DNA from 2 places in the Lysinibacillus irui genome. Region 2 is predicted to be linked to the other one. Evidence: predicted binding sites of a transcription regulator. Region 2 holds the regulator's gene; the other holds the start of a gene.
The links. The regulator LexA, encoded in region 2, represses DNA repair genes until DNA is damaged. The targets are predictions, from matches to a motif close to CGAACATATGTTCG.
Positions count from the first base shown of each region.

Region 1 (7,675 bases), 1.2 Mb from region 2:
TAGCACATATAAGCTACCAGAGAAGAAAATAATCCCTGTAAACATAAGATATCCAGCCCAAGAAAGCAGGCTAGTACTTCCTAAAAGAGACTCATTAGATAGAATCCCTAGCCCAATAATCCCTAAAGCATGGTACATATGATATTGCACAGCCGTTTCCCAAATGGCAGCATAATGAGGTGATGCAAATTTATCCTTCAGTGCATGTGCACCAAAAGCACCTAAAACAACACCTAGACACGCTAAAATCGCGCCTAACGCTAAAAACATTTCCATTCGTTGCTCTCCTATTTTGCCTCAACAGCAATTTCTTTATATTTGGCATCCCAAGCAGGATCAATTTTACTTAATGATACCGGACGCAATGTATCCTTATGCGCTAGAATATGTACGGATTGAGCAGTGGCTGCTACCGTGCCATCCTCATGTAAAATTTCATAGCCATAGGTTGTACGTAAACGGTCATGCTTTTCCACCCAAGTGCGCACAGTTGCCACCTGTCCATAATGCATCGCTGCCTTATACGAAATAGATAAATCCATTACTGGTGATACATAGCCATCTTTTTCTAAAGCGGCATACTCAAAGCCCGCATCACTTACAAGCTGTGTGCGTCCAATCTCCATCCAAATGATGTAGTTTGCATGGTACACCACACCCATTTGGTCGGTCTCTGCATACCGTATTTCAATCTGTTTCTCACTCACAAACATTTTCTTCACCTCGTCCTACATTATAGCGTAAAAGTGTTGATTTGGTGGGGTTTTTGCTCTAAGGAAATTGGAACGTAGAAAAATAGAGGGATGCTATTCTTGATATTTAAAATAAATATTAATTTTTCTAATATGAATTTTAAATCCATATAAACTCATATAAACACTTTTAAGTGGGGTACTATCTGGGGTACCGTGGGGTACCACTTTATGAATAATTAAATAAACGTGCACGAGCAGTTACAAAACAACCCTAAAAAACACCAGGTACTCATTCGAGCACCTGGTTTTAGTTTATAGCTTCTGGAACTTTATCGAAATCGAAACCTTTAAACGATACAATCTTAAAGAACCTGATGTATTTTCTCTAAATACTGTACTTTGCAGCACAGTCTAGGTTCCAACCACATCATATCTTGTTCTACTTTGGTAACGATTTGTTTAGCTATTTCTCTGAATGCAGTTTTTTCCTCTGGCTTGAATCCAAATTCTACATTTGCGAGTGGCTTATACTTACCGTTATTTAATCGTTTGCCCACCAACATCGTAAAAGGATTCTCTTTGTACCCAAAAATCACAACATCCGCAATTTTGAAATGTTTATATTTTAACCATTCATGTGAACGGTGATTTGTTTTGTATGTGGAATTACTTCGCTTTCCAACGATACCTTCCATACCTCTATCCTTTGTTAATTGAAAGATACTGCTACCGTTGCCCACAATTGATGGTGTGACAAGTAAACTATTTGATGGTTCAATCATTGATGAAAGGATTTCTTTGCGTTCCACTAACAGTTTATTTGTAAGAGTCTTATCAGTTGCCAGTACATCAAAAGTAATGAAAGTTCCCGAATGCGATAAAGTAGCCTGTTCGATCTTGTTTGTGTTTGTTAGTCGACCCCGAAAGCGAAGTCATCAAACACAGATACACCATTTCTTAACACTACTCCCTCACAATCAATGATTGCTTTATGTGACTGAATTTGAAGTTCAGGAAACTTAGCTGTCACATTGTTACCATGTCGAGTAAAAGCTTCAAGCCTATCTCCTTCTTTATGCAAAAGGATGCGCCAACCATCCCATTTTATATCGTAAATCCATTCCGGATTGTCATTAATTTCATCATTATTACCCATATGAAGTAACATTGGTTTAATTGGAGTAAATAACATTACCTATTCCCTCTCATATACCATTATCTCACGGTAAACAAGACAAAAATACATGTAAATCAAGGTACTGGTGGTAATCATTTAGATTGGTTCACTGGGAGATAATTATCTTTATCTAAAATTTTCACGATGGCCTCTATATTACTACTCTTCCTTGACTTTTTAATTTAAATGGTGTTTATTCAACAAACGGGCCATATTATTGAATAACATTCTTTTATGAAAGATTACCAAACACGCTTTGGGGCCTTTTTTATTCAACTAACGTCGCAGAATAGTTGTAGAAGGATTTATTTATTATTGGTAGAACTTATATATATTGGGTAAATTAGTAAAGGTGGTTTTTGATTTGAAAAAGATATTAATTGGGACTTTATTTATGAGTTTCTCGTTATTGTTAGCATCTTGTAATAATGATAAAAGTGGTACCGTCTTTAAAGGAGAGGGAGATAAATGGAGTGGAGAATTAATTACTTCATATGATTTTTGGGGAAATGAGAGGCAAAGTATAAGGGTTCAGTATAAGGGAGAAAAACTAGATGAACTCCAAGAAAATAATTTCTTTGTAGAAAGTCCCGATTTTTTAGGTTGGGGCATAGGTAACATAAGGTTAGATGATAAGGGGAATTATTTTAGTGGAGATGCCGTTGAACAAGAAACTAAAACACCTTCTTCTTCTAAAATAAACCTTATAATTGAAGGTGCTGAGTCTGAAATTATTACATTAAGTTCAAACTCTTAATAATAATGCAGCAGCTATCATAATCAATAGTAAAACAAGGATTTATTATGCATACAAAATAAATTTAATAAACGTTCCCAAACGTAAGATTTGGAAACACATTAAAAGGCCGCGAATGTTGTGAAATTAACGTTTCTTGGCTTTTTCTATAAGCATTTATATAGCTTTTTATGCAAAGGTTTATAAAGATAGCCCCAGTAAAACTTTTTGTAGAAAACGTTGTGTGTTCTGAATAAAAACCTGTATATAGAGACGTTGTAAAATTGTTCTCAATCCTCAACTTCAATTACTGGGATTTTAGATGAAATGATCTTCCACAATCGGGTGCAGTACCTTCTTTTATAAGAAATGTGTCTTATTCAGTTTAAGAGCTATATTGCTGAATAACTAATTGTAGAAATAATGGATATTTGAGATGATTATTATAAGTTTTAAAGGATAGTAAAAGGAACAGAGTTTTCAAAACTAAGGAGAGTGCTAACGAGATATGGAATTATATTCACATAAACCAGAAGCGTACGAATGCCCATTTTGTCGGGTAGTATCAGGTAAAGAAAAACCAAATAAGGGAACTAAACAAAGAGACATTATTTATCAGAATAAATATGTAACAGCGTTTATCGCAAGCAAGTGGTGGCCTAATAACATGGGGCATGTTATCGTTGTTCCTAACGAACACTTCGAGAATATATATGAGCTTCCAGCAGAAGTAGCTGCTGAAATTCATCGTGCTGCTCAATTGACAGCGTTTGCCATGAAAAATACATATGGTTGTGATGGAGTTTCTACTCGACAACATAATGAACCTGCTGGAAATCAAGATGTGTGGCATTATCATCTCCATGTCTATCCAAGGTATGAAAACGATAACCTATACCTAACCAAAGGTTATTACACTGAACCAGATGAACGCCCTTTCTATGCAGATAAGTTGCGTTCATGGATAAGTGAAAACTATTGCAATATCAACAATAGGTGAAATTTTTTTATACCGAAATCGGGCGCAATTCTGCAGCAAGAATTGTGCTTTTCCATGAAAAGGGCCATTTACTTGAATGGGTAATGTTGTAATTGAACTGGATATACTAAACCTAAATATAATTTAAGGTGATGGAAGTGAATAAAAGTAAACCTTTTCATTTGGTTCTATTTAGTATATTAATTTATGGTTTGTATTATGGAACAGTAAATGCAAAATCGAACAATACTCCTCCTTCCTTTGAGGAAAAGAATACTGAAGGCAAACAACTCACTCCTTTAGAAAGCCAGTTAATGTCTTTTATGACTGGTTTGATGGTAACCGAACCAAAAGAAGCTGTTGAATTGTGGATATCAGGTGTAAATAATCGAAGTGGTGCTGTTCAATATGCGATGTTGTCCCCTGCGCTTCGAAAGCAATCAAGAGTAAATTCGAGCAAACTCACTGGATAACAGGTCAGTCAAACCCTTCGGTTAGTAACTTTCGTTTTACTAAAGTAGAAAAGCTCAGCGAATCAAAAATACAGTACATCGTTAAATACGATTTATGGGCATCATATGGAGACTTTGGTGGTGGGGAGAAGATTATACTCGTGGAGAAGAATTTAGAACCATTTAAAGAGTATTGGTTTATTTCATCAATAACAACGAAATATAATCAATGGGAAGCATTTACCCCAGCCGAGACAGTTTTAAAATAGGACAATGAGGATAAAAAAACTATTTTGTAGAGTATTTCTTCCACAATCGGGCGCGATTGTTGAATATAACTTAAATGTTAAAAGAATTTGTTGTTATTTTTGTGTAAACCCCGTCCTCACTTAGACGGGGTTAAGCTTTATTGAAAGTTTTGTTTTGTATTATGACTTATCTCCTTTAAAATAGTTAAAAATTAGATTTTCAACTTGGGTTTTTAGAGCTTGTTTTGCGTATCGAAGTACTACATCTTCTCCAGGATTTTTCACCACAACATCGCTAAAATATTGGTCAATGTGAATCCACTTGACTACCTCTATTTTTTGTTTCGCTAACATGCGCTTTTTGTTGTAATAATCAGGCCTTATAACTTTTAATAGGTCATCAACTATTTGAATATAGACCTTAGCCATTTTCAGATTCCCTAGTGTATCGTAGTCATTCTGTAAAGACTTTACTGCCATATCCAATAGGATAAATTCATGTACATTTCTACGTTCATCAGGCTTAATCATCTGTATCTACCAATGATGCTTTTTGTATCTGATCAAAATTAATACGCTTTATTGATAAATCAGCATCTAAAAGTAGTTCTTTCCTACACAAATCTGTTCCTGTTATTTTTCCTATTTCATCATGTAGCTTGTTATGGTCCCACAGTGTTAATTTGATTAGTTTTCGCATCTTAAAAGCACGCTGGATAGTTTGCTCAATCTCTTCAAGCTCCCATTCAGTCAACTCACGCTTTTTATCAAAATACTGTTCCTTTTTCCACTTCTTAATCTCCACCAAATGCTCTGGTAGCATCATTGATGTCCATTTCATATTCCCACGATCATGTAGCATCACAAATCACTCTCCACTAATATTCAGTATCAAAAATACTTAAAATATCTAAGAAATGTACTTTATGAATGTTGTAGTACTTATCTTTAATATGGATTAGTTTTGTGTTTACATCCATTTTTGTGACTGTACCTTCTAGAGTTTCATCATGTTTATAGATACTAAAGACTTTGGTTTGTTTTTCTTCCATAGCTTCAGTTAACGCATTTGCGATTTCCTCTAAGTCGAATTCATCACGATCTGGGTGCTTAGGTTCCTTTTTCTTTGTAGGTGTTTTTGTTTTTGCCATTTTAACCTCTCCTTACAGAACATTCGTTTGTATACACCATAGAACATATGTTTGTATTTTGACAAGTATCAATTTGTGGAATGAATATTAAACCAAAATAAAATGAGTCCTGGGTTTACTTAGTTAATAAAATAACTAATCACATTGGTCTATTTTTCATAAAAATTTTTACTGACATGTTTTGGGTAATTTGGTATAGTCATATTTAGCCACACAAATAATATATAAAAGGGGAAATTATCACATGAAGAAAATAAGTTTTTCAACCAGTCTATTATTTTTTTGGGTGAAAGGAGCCGTAGAAGTTGATAACAGATTTGTAAAAACCAATTTATCAAACACAATTCTAGGATTTATTCCAGCAGGTAAAGATGAACAAAGTATACCTCTGAAGAATATTTCTGGATCAATGTTATCTTCAAAATATAATCTTAAAGCAATAATTATTGGATTATTTCTAGCTTTACTTGGACTTTCATCTATAGGCGAAAGTTTTTTCGGTGGTTTAATTTGGCTAATTATTGGTGTCGGAATTGCTGGTAGTGGCATTCAAACGATATTAAACATAGAGAAATCAGGAACACCATATTACATAAGTGTGCCATTTTTTGAAAAAGCAAAAATAAAGGAATTAAACCAATATATACACGCAGCTTTAGCTGAAGATACTGACAAAACAGATTTAAATTTATTCTTTGATAAAAAAGCTCAATAAGTAAAACAAAAAAAGCCCAGGCTCAAAATTAATTGAGCACCTGGGCCTTATTGTAATTTATGTATACATACATTTAATAAGACTCTTAAAAAAGGAAAATAGTTGTAATAATAAAATTTGAGGAGGGATTTAAGTGAAAAAAATAGCAATAGTCATTGCACTTGCTTTAGTAGTAGCTGTAGGAACATTTTATATATATACCAATATTATAGACTCAAGATATGAAAAAGAAGAATTCTTATATGGTTTTCCAGTACCAAAAGATGTGGAGATAATATCTAAAAGCAAAGTCGGTACATTAAGTTCATATATAATAACATGGGATAGTGTTTCTGGTAGAAAAATACCAATCGATTATAAACTTATTATAAGGAAGAATGGGTGGAAAATTGAAAAGGAAGGAGATGGAGAAATAGATGGAATTGCATACCATGCAGTTAAATATAAAAAAGATGGTGTTTTTATTGCAATGTATATCAGGGATCCAGATTCCTTATCTTTTACAGGCGGATCAGATAATTGAAAATAATGAAGAAGAATAAAAATAAATATAGACCAAGACGGCATTTATGATATGCTCCCTATTAGGTAGACAGATGAAAAAATAAAATCTGTTTATCTAAGGGGAGTATTTTTTATGGGGCGAAGCAAACATTCACTCGAGTTGAAACTATATATCCTTCAATTGTTCGAAGAAGGTCACTATTCTATCAATGAATTGTGTGAAAGGTTTTCAATAGATCATCAAACTTTTCATAGATGGAAAATGAAATTTGAGGCAGGTGGACGTGAAGGATTACAAGAAGCTACTTCATGTAAGTTCTATTCAAAAGAGTTAAAATTAGCGGCTGTGGAGGACTACATTCAACGAAATTATTCACAGATGGAGGTGTTGGCGAAATACGAGATTAGCAGTACCTCCGTTTTAAAAAGCTGGGTAAAAAAGTATACTAGTCATAGTGAAATAAAAGATTCAGGTAAAGGAATGAGTCAAGCTATGACCGAAGGAAGAAAGACAACTTTTGAAGAACGTATTGAGATTGTCGAGTACTGTTTGAAGCACCAGAAAAATTATCAGTTGGCAGCGCATACCTATGGTGTTTCGTATCAACAGGTATATCAATGGACGAAGAAATTTGAAACGAATGGTGAAGAGGGATTACGTGATCGTCGTGGTCGCACAAAAGATGAAGTCGAATTAACCGTTGAGGAGAAATTGAAATTAGAGATTCAACGTATTGAACGTGAAAATGAACGTTTACGTGCAGAAAATTTATTTTTAAAAAAGTTAGAGGAAATCGAAAGGAGGCATCGTTAAGCCAAATACGTCTACAGCAACGCTATTTAGCGATTCAAGATTTACATCGAGAGGAAGAACTTTCGATTCTTTTACTATGTGAAATAGCTGATGTTTCGCGTGCAGCTTACTATAAGTGGTTAAGTCGCAAGCCTTCTAACAGAGAAGTTGAAAATGAAGCCATTTTAAAGGACATTCATCTCCTTTACCAACAAGTAGATGGTA
Region 1 covers NZ_CP113527.1:2,382,292-2,389,966, forward strand. Annotated here, with positions in the region: gene OU989_RS11975 (DUF423 domain-containing protein) at 1-276, opposite strand, end outside; gene OU989_RS11980 (acyl-CoA thioesterase) at 288-713, opposite strand; gene OU989_RS11985 (ATP-dependent DNA ligase) at 1,058-1,591, opposite strand; gene OU989_RS11990 (ATP-dependent DNA ligase) at 1,606-1,887, opposite strand; gene OU989_RS11995 (hypothetical protein) at 2,237-2,629, shown strand; gene OU989_RS12000 (HIT family protein) at 3,117-3,608, shown strand; gene OU989_RS12005 (hypothetical protein) at 3,746-4,060, shown strand; gene OU989_RS12010 (YhjD family protein) at 4,468-4,818, opposite strand; gene OU989_RS12015 (YolD-like family protein) at 4,811-5,149, opposite strand; gene OU989_RS12020 (YolD-like family protein) at 5,166-5,438, opposite strand; gene OU989_RS12025 (hypothetical protein) at 5,683-6,153, shown strand; gene OU989_RS12030 (hypothetical protein) at 6,287-6,676, shown strand; one part of gene OU989_RS12035 (IS3 family transposase) at 6,791-7,433, shown strand; one part of gene OU989_RS12035 (IS3 family transposase) at 7,433-7,675, shown strand, end outside.
Region 1: the regulator LexA is predicted to act here: its motif matches at 5,479-5,492, upstream of OU989_RS12020 (YolD-like family protein).

Region 2 (7,987 bases):
AAAACACTCCGTACAACAGGCTTTGTCATTTTGGTCATGGCGTTTATTAAGCTTATATTCTTTGACTTATCCGCACTTGATTTATTAATTAGAGCAATTCTGTTTATTACAATTGGTGGGATTGGCATGCTGTTGTCGGGTAGGTTGTTGAGGAAATAAAGAAGAAAAGAGATTCCAATGTATTTTGGAATCTCTTTTTACATTATGTTAAAATGATATCGAAACCTTACTATATTCCCCGCTTTTTAAAGTTCAACATTTCCCTAATCTTACATCATTCATTCTCTATTGTTTTTATCCAAATTTTCCATAGCGACAAGTATTTTAATAGATTCTTTAATAACCTAACAATGTTAGGAGGACTTGTTATTGAACAATACTTACATGGATAGGCGAACCATACGATTTGTATGGGCTCCTATTGGTTTAGGAGGTCAAAAAAATGGAAATGGCTTATACAATCTTTATATTTTTATTTGGGCTTGTCTTTGGCTCTTTTTATAATGTGGTAGGTTTACGTGTCCCACAGAAGGAATCGATTGTCCATCCTCCTTCACATTGTATCAACTGTAATAGACAATTAAAGATGATTGATTTAGTACCAGTATTGTCTTATGTGTTTTTAGGGGGGAAATGTCGAAGCTGTGGCTATACAATTTGTTGGATATACCCAGCAATAGAAATATGGACAGGTGTTTTGTTTGCCTTTGCTTATTGGCGGCTAGGTTGGGGCATAGAATTTATTGTAGCGCTTTTATTTATCTCCTTGTTCGTTATTATTATTGTTTCGGATTTAGCCTATATGCTCATCCCAGATAGGGTGCTTATATTCTTTTTACCATTCCTCGTTGTAGGTCGGGTACTATCGCCATTAACACCATGGTGGGATTGTCTTGTGGGTGCTGTCGTTGGTTTTGGCATACTATATGTTATTGCGGTTATATCGAATGGTGGCATGGGTGGAGGAGATATTAAATTATTCTTTTTAATTGGACTCGTTCTTGGCACAATCAATACACTGTTAACACTATTTCTGGCGGCAGTTATCGGTATGATTGTGGGGGTTATCATTTTGTTCAAGCGTAAGCAAGGAAGAAAAACACCCTTCCCCTTTGGTCCGTCTATCGCCTTAGCAGCGATCATTGTTTATTTTTATGGTGATTCATTAATCAATTGGTATTTAGGTTTTTGGTAATTGTCAATCTTCAAGTATATGGAGGGAAGCAAGTGAAACCGGTTATTGGCATTACAGCCTTTGTGGAGGATGATTTATCCGCTCATTTAAATGCTGCTTACAGTCAAAGTATTATTGAGGCGGGAGGAATTCCGCTTATTATTCCTTTAGGTGTTGAGGAGGATGCGGCTCAAATTTTAGCTCTTACAGATGGTTTATTGTTATCGGGTGGCTATGATGTGCATCCATTTCTATTCGGAGCAGAGCCATCACCAAAGCTAGGGAAAATTCATCCAGCGAGGGATACAGTTGAACTAGCTTTAATTGAAGCTGCTTTTATACGAAAAATGCCTATTTTCGGTATTTGTCGTGGAATCCAAATTTTAAATGTCGCATTAGGTGGTACTTTATATCAGGACATTGATAGTGACCATTTTAGTACGAAGTTGCTTAAACATGCACAGCAATCAGGTCGAGCTGTAGCTACTCATTATGTACAGATTATTGCAGATAATTTATTAGCAACTATTTTAGAACAAGAGAAAGTTGCTGTAAATTCATTTCATCATCAGGCTGTGAATGTTCTAGCAGAGAAATTAAAAGTAGCAGCGAAATCAAGCGATGGTATTATCGAAGCGGTAGTTCATGAAGATTTACCATTTTGCTTGGCAGTTCAGTGGCATCCTGAGGAAATGGCCATAGCAGGAGAAGAGAACGCTAAAAAATTATTTTCAGCATTTGTAGAGGCTAGCTTAAAGTTCAAAAAAGAAGCTTAGAAGGGCATAGAGTAAAGAATCCAATGCTAGTATGTGGATTCTTTTTTTGCGTAAAAAAGAGGATACATGCTCATAAGGAACATATAATCCTCGATACCTATTTTCGTAATTAATGCACACGACGGTAGAGACCAACAACTTGTCCTAAAATAGAAACTTGATCGACAATAATTGGCTCCATGGATGAATTTTCAGGCTGTAAACGGAAATGGTTTTTTTCTTTGAAAAAACGTTTTACAGTGGCTTCATCCTCAGCTGTCATAGCTACAACAATATCACCGTTATTGGCAGTTGCCTTTTGCTTCACAATGACTAAGTCCCCATCTAAAATTCCTGCTTCAATCATTGATTCCCCCATAATTTCAAGCATGAACAATTGATCTTCACTTGTGCCATACGTATCTGGTAGCGGGAAATACTCTTCAATGTTTTCAATAGCTGTAATAGGAGAACCGGCTGTAACCTTACCAACAAGTGGAACATGAATTACTTGTTGCTTTTGAATGGATTCTTCAGGCTCTAGAATTTCAATCGCACGTGGCTTTGTTGGATCTCGACGAATAAAGCCTTTTTGTTCTAATCGAGCTAGATGACCATGAACAGTGGAACTTGAAGCAAGTCCAACTGCTTCCCCGATTTCTCGTACTGATGGTGGATAGCCCTTAGCTCGTACCTCTTCTTTAATAAAAGCTAAAATATCCTCTTGTCTTTTTGAAACTTTTTTCATGAGTGCTCACCTCTTTTTTCTAATATCATTCTTCTTATTTGATAGTATAACAGAATGCGAACACGTATGCAAACATAGGTTCGAAAAGTGTTTGACAAAAACGTTTGTTCGCTTTATTATGAGAACATACATTCCGAACAAACATTCTAAAAAGGGGTTATGAACATGACATGGTTAAAGAAAAACACACATATTTCAATCTTGATGGGAGTTTGTCTACTATTTGCAGGATATCTTTACATTACTGATCCAGGACACGTTAGTTACGCTGAAATTCAAATCGAACACGGGGATAGCTTATGGTCGTTAGCAGAGCAATACCGTGGTAAAATGAGTACTGAAGATTGGATTAAGCTTGTGAAAACAGAAAATGAGCTAGCGGATATTAAAATTGTGGCAGGAAAATCTCTAGTCATTCCTGTAGTGAGTAATCATGCCGATCCCATCAATACCATTGAAATTGCGAGAAACGAACAATGATCAATAATCAACTGTCGGCTGTTGTCTATTGCCGTGTAAGTACTGAAAAGGAAACACAAAGCTCGTCTTTAGAGCGCCAACAAGAAGAGTTACTGCGCTATGCAAAAGAGCAAGGTTATGAGGTGAAGGGCGTTTTTAAGGATAAGCACAGCGGCTACGATGTAGAACGTGAGGGCTTACTTGAAATGCTTGATTTCATTAAAGAAAAGGGGATTAACGCCCTTTTTGTACAAGATGAAACACGTTTAGGACGTGGAAATGCAAGGATGGCTGTGTTGCATTTGTTACAAAAATCAGCAACAGATGTTTTCTCTATGCGTGATGCAGGACCGGTTCAACTAAACGAAATGGACACGATGCTGCTTGAGATTTTAGCGATAGTAGAGGAATACCAGCGTAGAATACATAATGCTAAAATACGTAGAGGTATGCGTCGTGCTGTAGAGAATGGCTTCCGTCCTGAAAATAATTTATCGAATCGAGGTAACCCGCATGGTCAGGAGCGTAAGGAACTACCTGTAGATGAAATTGTCAAGCTGCGTAAACGTGGATTTACCTTTGAAGAAATTTCTATAACGCTTAGAGGGTTAGGTTTTGAAGTTAGTAAAGCGACTGTCCATCGCAGATTTCAAGAACATCAAGAAAGATTAGCAGGAAAATGATATAGCCTGCTAATCTTTTTTTATCTTCTGTACTTCGCTATTAATAGGAAGATAAGCTTTCTATGCTTACGTTAGTAGGTAGTTTAAAAGGGTGTTCTTTATTAATTCGATCATAAAACATAATGCCGTTTAGATGGTCGATTTCATGTTGGACAACAATTGCACCATAGCCCTGTAACTGCACGATGATTTCTTGTCCATTAATGTTATAACCTTTAACCTTAATACGTTCATATCTTGGCACAAAACCATGGACTGGTCGATTAACAGATAAACACCCTTCTCCCTCTGGTAAATAAATCATATTTACAGAATGACTGATTATTTTAGGGTTGATCAACATCATTTCATAGTCATCAAAAAATATAGCAAACATTCGTTTATCTACGCCAATTTGGTTAGCTGATAGTCCACTTCCAGGTCGAAGCTTATATTTTTTTGCTAGATTTGGATCTTGGCTATTTTTTAAATATTGCAGCATTGATAATAATGTATGTTGGTCTTCTTTTGTCACAGGGATTGTCACTTCTTGTGTTTGTTTTCGTAATAATACGGAGTCCTCTTTTACGAAATCTTTCATAGTAATCATATAATTAGGATGAAATCTATTCATAGATAAACACCTCATCAATACGACTATTGAGGACTTTAGCAATTTTAAAAGCTAACTCAAGCGTCGGATCGTACTTATCATTTTCAATACAATTGATTGTTTGTCTGACAACCCCGCATTCCTTAGCAAGAGCAGCTTGTGTTATTCCTAATCTTTTTCTCAAAACTTTGATAATATTCTTCAGATTTACTCCTCCATTTTTGTCCGAAGTATTAGACATTATTATAGCGAAAATCTACAAGAGATGTCCAAGGAATTAGACATGTGGAGTGTTTTATTTTTCATACCAGTTGGCATTAAAATTTAGATTTAGCGCTTTCCCTAAATTAATACCGAATTGAATAAAGGCTCTACCACGTGCTGTAATGATATGGCCGTCTTGCACAAAGAGTTCGTCAGAATAATGTCGTAGATCAAAAATCCCTAACTGTCTTATTCCATCTAAAGGCAAACCAACCGTGTATTGTTTGTTTGCTAAAATTCCAGCCTTTGCTAATAAATAGGGGGAGCTAGAGATACTTGCGATAATGCCTTCTTTATCGTGGATTGCACGTATAAAATCGAATATTTCCTGTTCTTGTTGTAGGTAAGATATGTCCATGCATCCTGGCAATACAAGACTATCAATATCAGCTAAGTTCGCCTCGCTTATTAGAGAATCCACTACACAGCATAAACCCGATTCCCCGCGTATTGGTTCATTGTTTAAACCTAGGGTGATGATAGGTTTGCCACCTTGCATTAATATAGACAAGGCCACGCTTAATTCATATTCACTAAATTGAGGGTATAATAATACAGCCGTTTTCTTCATTCACACTCTCCTTTGTTCGTCCACTCTTCCTGCAAAATGGCGTAATAAAATTCATCCCACCAATCTTCACCATGCGGTATACATTTTTTAAAAAAACCTTCACGTCGCATACCTATCTTTTCCATGACCCTATATGAAGCGATATTTTCGGGCTGACATGTTGCAATTATTCTATGAAGCTTCATTTCGGTGAAGCCATAATCTAAAACAGCAAGCGCCGCTTCAGAAGCAAACCCATGGTTCTGATAAAGAGGATTTAAAACCCATCCGATTTCATAGGTATGTTCACCAAAGTATCGGTGAAAAACAATATGACCGATCACCAATTGTTGCTCTCTTAAAACAATGGCAAAATGTTTGGCTTGTACATCACTGTTTTCTATTATAAATTTTCGTACCTGTTCTTCATCGAAAACGCCTTCAGGCATGTAATGCATCACCGTTTTATCTGACAAATAACTATAAATAGCAGGAAAATCTTTTGCTTCAAAATTTCTGATAAGTAATCGTTGAGTTGTAATATTCACGTTCATTCCCCCAATATCTATCAATTTTTCCCTTTTACTATAGTTATACACCTCTAACATCTGGAAGTCATGTGAATAATAGCAAAGAGGTGTTATTAAGGGTTGGTATAACTGCATTTTAAGGGAAACCATGCTATACTTTGCATACTGAAGTCTTTAAGATAGGTATTGAAAGGTGTGTAACAATGTTATCAAAAGAAAAAATTAATCGAATTAATGAACTTTCTGCCAAAGCAAAAAGTGGACAATTAACAGAGGAAGAGGCAAAGGAGCGAACAGCGCTTCGTAAGGAGTACTTAGATACGTTCCGAGCAACAATGCGCGATACGATTGAAAATGTAAAAGTGGTGGATGTAGAAGGTAATGATGTCACACCAGAGAAGGTTAGACAAGCGAAAAAAAATAAATTTCTAAATTAATGTGACACAATTCAATAAAGTATGTATGAAAAACCAAATAGTATAACAAAAGCATTGTTTTCTACAGCAATGTTGACTAAACTGTAAAAGAACAATATATAGGACGAGAAAGGATGTCACAATATAATGACTCAACATGCGGATCTATTAGCAATTAATGCTATCCGAACTTTGTCAATCGACGCTATTGAAAAAGCAAATTCTGGTCACCCAGGTTTACCGATGGGGGCAGCGCCAATGGCTTATACGCTATGGACAAAACAATTACGCCATAATCCAGCCAATCCAAAATGGTATAACCGTGATCGTTTTGTACTGTCAGCTGGTCATGGTTCAATGCTTCTATACAGCTTACTTCATCTTGGAGGCTATGGTTTACCAATGGAAGAAATTCAAAATTTCCGCCAATGGGATTCATTAACACCAGGACATCCTGAATACGGTCATACAGTAGGTGTAGAGGCAACAACTGGTCCTCTTGGTCAAGGGATTGCTATGACTGTTGGTATGGCAATGGCTGAGCGTCATTTAGCGGCTACTTACAATAAACCAGGTCATGACATCGTTGACCACTACACATTTGCACTATGTGGTGATGGTGACTTAATGGAAGGTGTAGCTGCTGAAGCTATTTCATTAGCAGGCCACTTAAAACTTGAAAAATTAATCGTGCTTTACGATTCTAATGATATTTCTTTGGATGGTGACTTAGAAAAGTCATTCTCAGAAAACGTGCAAAAACGTTTTGAATCTTATGGTTGGAATTACTTAAAAGTAGCAGATGGTACAGATGTTGATGCGATTAATGCTGCCATTGAAGAAGCGAAAAAATCAACTGGCAAACCAACATTAATTGAAGTAAAAACGGTTATTGGTTTTGGTTCTCCAAATAAATCTGGTAAAGCAGATTCTCACGGTGCACCACTAGGTACAGATGAAGTTGTTTTAACGAAAGCTGCCTATGAGTGGGCTCACGAACCGTTCAAGATTCCTGCAGAAGTATATGATACATTTACTGCTGCTGCTGAAGTGCAAGGAGCACAACCAGAGGAAGCTTGGAATGCTAAATTTGCAGCATATAAAGAAGAATTCCCAGAGTTAGCAGCTCAATTTGAAAAAGCAATGAATGGTGAATTACCAGAGGATTTTGCTTCTGAATTACCAGTATATGAGGCAGGTAAATCAGTAGCAACGCGTTCTTCATCTGGTGATGCCATCAATGCCATCGCAAAGAAAACACCATCTTTCTTTGGGGGTTCAGCTGACCTTGCCGGCTCTAATAAAACAACAATGAAGGGCGCTGGTGACTTCTCAGCAGACGATTATGCAGGTCGCAACATCTGGTTCGGTGTTCGTGAATTTGCAATGGGTGCTGCTATGAACGGTATGGCACTTCACGGTGGTTTAAATGTATTTGGTGGTACGTTCTTCGTGTTCTCAGATTACGTTCGTCCAGCAGTGCGCCTATCTGCATTAATGGGTCTTCCTGTAACATATGTATTTACACATGACTCAATTGCGGTAGGGGAAGATGGTCCAACTCATGAACCAATCGAACACCTTGCATCATTACGTGCAATGCCAAATCTATCTGTTATTCGTCCTGCAGATGCAAACGAATCAGCAGTCGCTTGGGAACTTGCAGTAGCTTCTGAAAAAACACCAACAGTTTTAGTATTATCTCGTCAAAACTTACCAGTACTTGACGCTTCTATTGAAACAGTACGTGAAGGTGTGACAAAAGGTGCTTATACAGTGTCTCCTGCTACAAAAGAAGTTGCAGATGCGATTTTAA
Region 2 covers NZ_CP113527.1:1,206,756-1,214,742, forward strand. Annotated here, with positions in the region: gene OU989_RS05680 (DUF2339 domain-containing protein) at 1-159, shown strand, start outside; gene OU989_RS05685 (prepilin peptidase) at 443-1,195, shown strand; gene OU989_RS05690 (gamma-glutamyl-gamma-aminobutyrate hydrolase family protein) at 1,228-1,950, shown strand; gene lexA (transcriptional repressor LexA) at 2,060-2,677, opposite strand; gene yneA (cell division suppressor protein YneA) at 2,843-3,157, shown strand; gene OU989_RS05705 (YneB family resolvase-like protein) at 3,154-3,819, shown strand; gene def (peptide deformylase) at 3,860-4,432, opposite strand; gene OU989_RS05715 (helix-turn-helix transcriptional regulator) at 4,425-4,616, opposite strand; gene OU989_RS05720 (DJ-1/PfpI family protein) at 4,707-5,246, opposite strand; gene OU989_RS05725 (GNAT family N-acetyltransferase) at 5,243-5,773, opposite strand; gene OU989_RS05730 (DUF896 domain-containing protein) at 5,959-6,192, shown strand; gene tkt (transketolase) at 6,319-7,987, shown strand, end outside.